2 regions of the Rhodoferax sp. LS1P39 genome follow, and region 1 is predicted to be linked to the other one. Evidence: predicted binding sites of a transcription regulator. Region 1 holds the regulator's gene; the other holds the start of a gene.

Region 1 (3,996 bases):
CGGCCTGCCCTGGCTGCAGTTTGGTGAGCGCCAGGCGGTTCTGCTGGACCTGGCGGCGCGGCGGTTTTACCTGTTTGGCCTGGTGCTGTACCCGCAGGACTTCATCTACCTGACCGGGCTGCTGGTGGTGTCGGCCCTGTCGCTGTTTTTGTTTACCGCCGTGGCCGGGCGGCTGTGGTGCGGCTTTACCTGCCCGCAGACGGTGTACAGCGAGATTTTCATGTGGATCGAGCGCCGTATCGAAGGCGACCGGGGCGCGCGTATCCGCCTGGACGGCAGCCCCCTGTCGGCCCAGAAAATAGGCAAAAAGTGGGCCAAACACGCGGTGTGGATTCTGCTGTCGCTGTGGACCGGCTTTACCTTTGTGTCGTACTTCACCCCCACCCAGGAGCTGCTGCAGGAGTCGCTGGACCTGAGCTTTGGCTCGTGGGAGGTGTTTTGGGGCCTGTTTTACAGCGCCGCCACCTATGGCAACGCGGGCTTCATGCGCGAGCAGGTGTGCAAGTACATGTGCCCCTATGCCCGCTTCCAGAGCGCCATGTTCGACAAGGACACGCTCATCGTCAGCTACGACACGGGCCGGGGCGAGCCGCGCGGTGCCCGCTCCCGCAAGGCCAATAATGATGCATTGGCGGTGCTGGGCCTGGGCTCGTGCGTGGACTGCACCCTGTGCGTGCAGGTCTGCCCCACCGGCATCGACATCCGCCAGGGCCTGCAGTACGAATGCATCAACTGCGCCGCCTGTGTGGACGTGTGCGATGGCGTGATGGACAAAATGGGCTACGCCCGGGGCCTGATCCGCTTTGCCACCCAGAACGGCATGGCCGGGGGCTGGAACGCCCGCCAGATCCTGCGCCGGGTGCTGCGGCCCCGGGTGCTGATCTACACCGCGCTGCTGTGGACCATTGCGGCCGCGCTGCTGGCCACGCTGCTGCTGCGCACCCCGCTGAAGGTGGACGTGGTGCGCGACCGCGCCGCCTTGTCGCGCATCGTGGGCGGGGGCCAGCTGGAAAACGTCTACCGGCTGCAGGTGATGAACGCTACCGAGCTGCCCCAGCGCTACACCTTGTCGGCCCACGGGCTGGCCGGGCTGGTGGTGGCATCGGAGACCGAGGTGGAGGTGGGTGCCGTGGCGTCGCGCTGGGTGGCGGTGCGCCTGCACATCCCCTACGGCTCGGCCACGCCCGGCTCGCACCCGGTGGTGTTCGACATCGCCAGTGCCGACGGCAAGCACCGCATATCCGAAAAATCCACGTTCATCGTGCCCCGATAAGGAGAGAAGCCATGTCTGACAACACCCCTAAACCCTGGTGGAAATACGGCCATGTCTGGCTGGTGATCTCCGGCCCGCTGGTGGTGGTGGTGGCCGGGGTGGTCACCGCCTGGATCGCATTCACCCAGCAAGACCCGGTGCTGGCCCAGGACTACTACCGCCAGGGCTTGAACATCAACCAGACCCTGGCCACCCAGGGCTCGCTGGCCCCCGCCATCCAGGGGCGCAACCACGCCGCCACGCCGCCTGGCGCGGTGCGGCCCAAATAAGCGGAGCACGCAATGGCACCCCCGCGTTGGATCAGTGTGTTGTGGCCGGCTTTTTTAGGCGCCTGCCTGCTGGAGGGCCTGGTGTTTGCCGTGGTCGACCCGAACAGCCTGCAATGGCAGGGGCAGTCGCTGGAATGGTCGCGGCAAGGCGTGTACAGCCTGGCCTTTTTTACCTTCTGGGCGGTGGCAGCGGCGATCAGCAGCCTGACCCTGCTGGTCAGTCAGCCGGTGAACAATGTGCCTACTGGCAGGTCTGCAGATTGACGATGCGCTTGAGCGCGTCGGTGTCCAGGATGCGGATGTGGCGCTGCTTGACTTCGACAATGCCGTCCTCGGAGAACTTCGAGAACGTGCGGCTCACTGTTTCCAGCTTCAGGCCCAGGTAGCTGCCGATTTCTTCGCGCGTCATGCGCAGCACCAGCTCCAGCGGCGAGAAGCCGCGTGCGTGCAGGCGCTGCACCAGGTTCAGCAAAAAGGCCGCCAGCCGCTCCTCGGCCCGCATGCTGCCCAGCAGCAGCATCACGCCGTGCTCGCGCACGATTTCGCGGCTCATGATCTTGTGCACATGGCGCTGCAGGGCGTTGACCTCGCGCGACAGCTCTTCGATGCGCTCAAACGGCATCTCGCACACCTCGGCATCCTCCAGCGCCACTGCATCGCAGGTGTGCTGGTCGTTGACGATGCCGTCCAAGCCGATGATCTCGCCCGCCATCTGGAAGCCGGTGACCTGGTCGCGCCCGTCCTCGGTGGTGACCGAGGTCTTGAAAAACCCGGTGCGGATGGCATACAGCGCGGTAAATGTCTCGCCGTTGCGGAACAGCGTAGCCCCGCGTTTGACCTTGCGGCGCACGGCCACCAGGCCGTCGATGCGGTCCAGCTCGTCCTGGTTCAGGCCGAGCGGCATGCACAGCTCACGCAGATTGCAGTTCGAGCAGGCGACTTTGATGGCGATAGGTGTCATGCACGTAGTATGGACTTTTTGTGTGGCCTTATTCTCAACACATCGATCTGCAGGGGTGTTGATCCAGGTCAAGGGAGGCCCGGACCCTTCGCGGCACATTGCAGGGATGCAACAAAAGCGCTCGCCATGACCCATGTATTACCCCGCGTCCCCACCGAACTTCTGCAGCGTTTTGACGTGCCGGGGCCGCGCTACACCTCCTACCCCACCGCCGACCGCTTCGTGGAAGCCTTCACCGGCGAGGACTACGCCCGCGCCCTGCGCCTGCGCCGCAACACCGCCACCGCCCTGCCGCTGTCGCTGTACGTACACATCCCGTTTTGCGAGTCGCTGTGCTACTACTGCGCCTGCAACAAGATCATCACCAAGCGCCACGCGCGCGGCGCGGCCTACCTGCAGTACCTGGAGCGCGAGATGCTCTTGCACACCGCCCAGCTGGGCACGGGCCGGGCGGTCAGCCAGCTGCACCTGGGTGGCGGCAGCCCCACGTTTTTGAGCGATGCCGAGCTGGCCCAGCTCATGGCCCTGTTGCGCCGCCACTTCAGCCTGGCCCCCGGCGGTGAATACGCCATCGAGGTCGATCCGCGCACCGTGGATGCGACCCGGCTAGCCGCCCTGGCCGCCCTGGGCTTCAACCGCCTGAGCTTTGGCGTGCAGGACTTCGATGCCGACGTACAAAAGGCCGTGCACCGCGTGCAACCCGCGCAGCAGGTGTTCGACCTGGTGGCCGAAGCCCGCCGCCTAGGCTTTGAGTCCATCAACACCGACCTGATCTACGGCCTGCCGCGCCAAACGCCCACCTCGTTCGCCCACACGCTGGAACAGATCGTGGCGCTGCGCCCCGACCGCATCGCGCTGTACGCTTACGCCCATTTGCCCGAGCGCTTCAAGCCCCAGCGCCGCATCCTGAACGCCGAGCTGCCCACCGGTGCGGCCAAGCTGGCCATGCTGTCGCAGGCGCTGGACGCACTCATGGGCGCGGGCTACGTCTACGTGGGCATGGACCATTTCGCCCTGCCCAACGACGCGCTGGCCGTGGCCAAGCGCCAGGGGCGGCTGCACCGCAATTTCCAGGGTTACAGCACCCAGCCCGACTGCGACCTGATCGGCCTGGGCGTGTCGGCCATTGGCCGCATCGGTGCCACCTACAGCCAGAACGCCAAGACCCTGGAGGCCTACTGCGACATGATCGACCAGGGCCAGCTGCCGGTGGTGCGCGGCCTGGCCCTGGGCCGCGACGACGTGGTGCGCCGGGCCATCATCATGGCCATCATGTGCCAGGGCATGGTGCAGTTTGAATCCATCGAACTGGCCTACCTGGTGGACTTCAAAACCACCTTTGCCGCCGAGCTGCAGGCCCTGCAGCCCCTGGTGCAAGCGGGCATGGCCACGGTGGATGCAGGCAGCATCCAGGTCACCGCCACCGGCTGGTTCTTTGTGCGCGCCGTGGCCATGGTGTTCGACCGCTACCTGCAAGCCGACCAGAACCGCGC
Region 2 (3,996 bases), on a different contig from region 1:
CTCAACGAGCGCACCATGTACATGCCGCACGGCACCTCGTTGCGCATGGGCCGCCTGGGCTACCAAAGCGATGCCCAGGCCTCGCTGGCGGTGAGCTACAACAGCCTGGAAGGCTACGGCGCATCGTTGCAAGACGCGCTGACCCGCCCGTACCCGGCCTACAAGGCGGTGGGCGTGCGCGGCACTGGTGGCGACTACAACCAGCTGGGTACCAGCCTGCTGCAGATCGAAAACGAGTTCTACGGCACCATCCGCCCCAAGCGGGTGATCTACCCCGGCGAGCGCCCCCTGCACGCCCTGCGCGAGCGCGGCGTGGAGTACGTGGAAGTGCGCCTGCTCGACCTGGACCCGTTTGTGCCCGTGGGCATCACCGCCCAGACCATGCGCTTCATCGACGTGTTCTTGCTGCACTGCCTGCTGAGCGACAGCCCGCCCGACACCCCGCAAGAGATCACCGAGCTGGCGCACAACCAGCACCGCGTGGCCGCCCGGGGCCGCGAGCCCGGCCTGACGCTGGAGCGCGCAGGCCAGGAAGTGCCCTTGGTGGAGTGGGGCAGCGACCTGGTGGCCCAGTGCCGCCCCATCGCTGCTGCGCTGGATGCCGTGCACGGCGGCACCTTGTACAGCGACGCACTGGCCGCTGCCGATGCCGCCCTGGCCGACCCCAGCCTGCTGTCGTCGGCCCGCGTGCTGGCCGCCATGCAAGACACCGCGTGCGGATCGTTCGTGCCCTTCATTGCCCAACAGTCGCTGCAAACCCGCCAGCACCTGCTGGACCTGCCGTTCAGTGCCGAGCAGCAGGACCGCTTTGAGGCTATGACCACCGCGTCGGTGGCCGCGCAGAAAGCCATCGAAGCCGCCGACACCATGCCGTTTGATGTGTACCTGCCGCAGTACCTGTCGCCCGAGCGCCTGGTGGTGAAACACCGCCGGGTCGCGTCGTCTCCTGTGACAGCATGATTTTCAGGGTGAAATAGGCCTCTAGCGCTTATTCCATAAGCACTAGAAGCTATTTAAACTATAGCATCTACGGTGTGGGCACACCCGCCCACACCAGCGTCTGCCCGGCATCGGAGAGCAGGCGCAGCACCGGGGCCGGGCCATCGTCCAGCCGCACCTGCAGGCGCTGGGCGAGCAGGGCGCTGAGGGCCTGGTCGGCCTCCATCAGCCCGCCCGCACAGGCCATGCGGGTGGACATCAGCGGCCCCACCTGCAAACGGCTCGCCGCGTCGATCTGGTAGCTGCCGCCCATGGCGTTGCAGCCACCCCGGATGCCCACGCGCCCGTCTTTGAACTCCACCGTCAAGCGCGGGTCAGCACGCGGAAACAGTGCCTTGATCGCCTGCCCCTGGCCATCGGTGGCCGACTGCAGCGTCCAGCGCTGGGCGCTGAGCCGCGCCTCCAGCGCCGGGCCGGAAGGGGCGGACTTGGTGGCGCAGGCCGAGAAGGCCAGGGCGGCGACGGCCAGCACAACAGCCAGGCGGATAGACATAAAAATTCTCCTTTTCAACCGCTAACAGGACCTGTCCATGGTAGGCGCATTCCGCCGTGCCGGTGCTTCGTGCAAGTTGCCTAAATATTAAGCACTGCAAGCTTTATCTTTTGAAAACAAGCACTTAGGCTGGGCATACAGGGGTTTGCCCGGCTTATCCACAAGCTTGTCCCGGATTGGCGGGGTTAACTTGGGCGCGGGAATCTGCCATTTCACAACACCGCGCGGTGGTGCAGCATCGGCATGTTTGACCCGGATCAAAGTTATTCATATAATTTTAATGATTGAAATTTCAGTAATTACTGAAATTTCAATCATTAAAAGATGAAAAACACCCAGTCCCCATCCCAACCCCGTTTGCGCAGCCTGACCCCTTGGGGCCTGGGCGGTGTGGTGCAGGGCCTGGCCGCCGTGCTGTGGCTGCCGCAAGCCGCCTTGCTGGCCTGGGCCGTGCACCGCCTGGCCGGTCCTGCGGGGCTCGTCGACGCAACCGCGGTGCTGTGGCCCGCCGCCGGGGTGCTGCTGCTGGGCGCGCTGCGTGCGGCAGCCGAGGCCTGGGGCCTGCGCCGGGTGTTTGCCGTCGCCCGCCCATACGTGTCAGACCTGCGCGCACGGGTGGCTGCAGCGCTGGCGGCGCGTTCGCCGCTGGATGCCGCCCGGCCCGCTTCCGGCCTGGCTGCCAGCGTGGTGGCCGAGCAGGCCGAGGCGGTGTTGCCCTACCTGGTGCGCTACCAACCGGCCCGCTGGCGGGCCATGGTGGTGCCGCTGCTGATCCTGCCCACCGTGGCCTATTTTTCCTGGGCGGCAGCCCTGGTGCTGCTGTTGGCGGCCCCGCTGATTCCGATCTTCATGGCGCTGGTGGGCTGGCGCGCCCAGGCGGCCAGCGCCGCCCAGATGGTGGAGATGGGCCAGATGAACGCTTTTTTGCTCGACCGGCTGCGGGGCCTGGCCACCTTGCGCGCGCTGGATGCGGTGGATGCCACCGCCCACCGCCTGGGGGCATCGGCGCAGTCGTTGCGCCAGCGCACCATGGCGGTGTTGCGGATTGCGTTTTTGTCTTCTGCGGTGCTGGAGCTGTTTGCGGCCCTGGGTGTGGCCATGGTGGCGGTCTATGTGGGCTTTCATCTGCTGGGCAGCATCCCCTGGGGCAGCTGGGGGCAGCGCCTGGGCCTGGGCGAGGGCCTGTTCATCCTGCTGCTGGCCCCGGCCTTTTTTGAACCTCTGCGCGAACTGGCAGCGGTGTGGCACGACCGCGCTGCGGGCGAGGCCGCTTTGGCGGCGCTGGAAGCGCTGGCCCAGGACGGCGTGCCCTTGCCGGGGGCTGCGTTGCCGCCCGCCGGTCTGCACAGCCTGGGCACACCGTCGGTACAGGTCACCGATCTGCATTTTGGCCATGCGGGTGAGGCTCCGGTGTTTGCCGGTTTAGCGCTGCGGGTGGCTGCGGGCGAACATGTGGCGCTGATGGGGGCCAGCGGCGCGGGCAAGACGGCTTTGTTGCACCTGCTGGCGGGCCTGGTGCCTGCGCAGCAGGGGCGCATCCGCATTGGCGGCGTGGTGCTGACCGAAGCCTCCGCGTCGGCCCTGCGCCAACGCATGGGCTGGATAGGGCAAAAGCCGCATATTTTTGCGGGTTCGGTGCAGGAGCATGTGGCGCTGGGCCGTTCCGGCGTGGCGGCGCACGGTGTGGTGGCGGCGCTGCAGCAGGCCGGTCTGGGCCGCGTGGCCCAGGCGGGTGTGGATGTGGCGCTGGGCGAGGGCGGCACCGGCTTGTCTGGCGGCGAGCTGGTGCGCCTCGCGCTGGCCCGGCTGGTGCTGCATGCCGATGCCGACCTGCTGCTGGTCGATGAACCCACCGCCCATCTGGACACCGAAACCGCCCAGGCCGTGGCCGATGCGCTGCTGCAGTTCGCCCAGGGCAAGACCCTGATCACCGCCACCCACGACCCGGTGCTGGCCGCCCGCATGCACCGGGTGGTGCAGCTGGATGCCGGTCCGGTGAGGGCCGCAGCATGAACCAGCGCTGGCACGATGTGCAGGTGGTGTTGGCCATGTTCTGGGCCACGCAGCGCACCCGCCTGGCGCTGGGGGCTGGGTGTGCGGCCCTGACGGTGCTGGCCGGTATGGCCTTGCTGGGCTTGTCGGGCTGGTTCATCACCGCCACCGCCCTGGCCGGGTTGCAGGCGGCCACCGCGCTGCATTTTGATGTGTTCATGCCGTCGGCAGGTATCCGTCTGCTGGCCCTGGGGCGCACCGGCTCGCGCTATGCCGAGCGGCTGGTCACCCACGATGCCACCTTTGCCGCGCTGGCCGATTTGCGCGAGCGCCTGTTCCGCGGCTGGGCCCGGCCCGATGCGGCGCGCCAACTGCTGGCGCAACCCGCCCGCCTGCTGTTTCGCCTGACGGCCGATATCGACGCGCTGGAGTCGCTGTACCTGCGCCTGCTGGTGCCCGCGCTGGCGGCGCTGGGCGCGGCCTTGCTGGCGGGGTTGGTGCTGGGTTTCATG

Evidence for each region. Region 1 encodes FNR, which switches genes on or off when oxygen is low (the NO sensors DNR and NnrR bind a similar motif). Its sites were predicted from a motif close to TTGATNNNNATCAA; they were not measured.
Region 2: a site for FNR is predicted at 1,740-1,753, ahead of cydD (thiol reductant ABC exporter subunit CydD). Genes of this name have one in related genera too.

Annotation. Positions count from the first base shown of each region.
Region 1 covers NZ_JBWMAV010000013.1:113,944-117,939, forward strand. The annotation lists gene ccoG (cytochrome c oxidase accessory protein CcoG) at 1-1,273, shown strand, start outside; gene AC097O_RS18760 (FixH family protein) at 1,285-1,542, shown strand; gene AC097O_RS18765 (hypothetical protein) at 1,555-1,806, shown strand; gene fnr (fumarate/nitrate reduction transcriptional regulator Fnr) at 1,784-2,503, opposite strand; gene hemN (oxygen-independent coproporphyrinogen III oxidase) at 2,630-3,996, shown strand, end outside.
Region 2 covers NZ_JBWMAV010000001.1:76,878-80,873, reverse strand. The annotation lists gene gshA (glutamate--cysteine ligase) at 1-960, shown strand, start outside; gene AC097O_RS00295 (META domain-containing protein) at 1,028-1,492, opposite strand; gene cydD (thiol reductant ABC exporter subunit CydD) at 1,817-3,505, shown strand; gene cydC (thiol reductant ABC exporter subunit CydC) at 3,502-3,996, shown strand, end outside.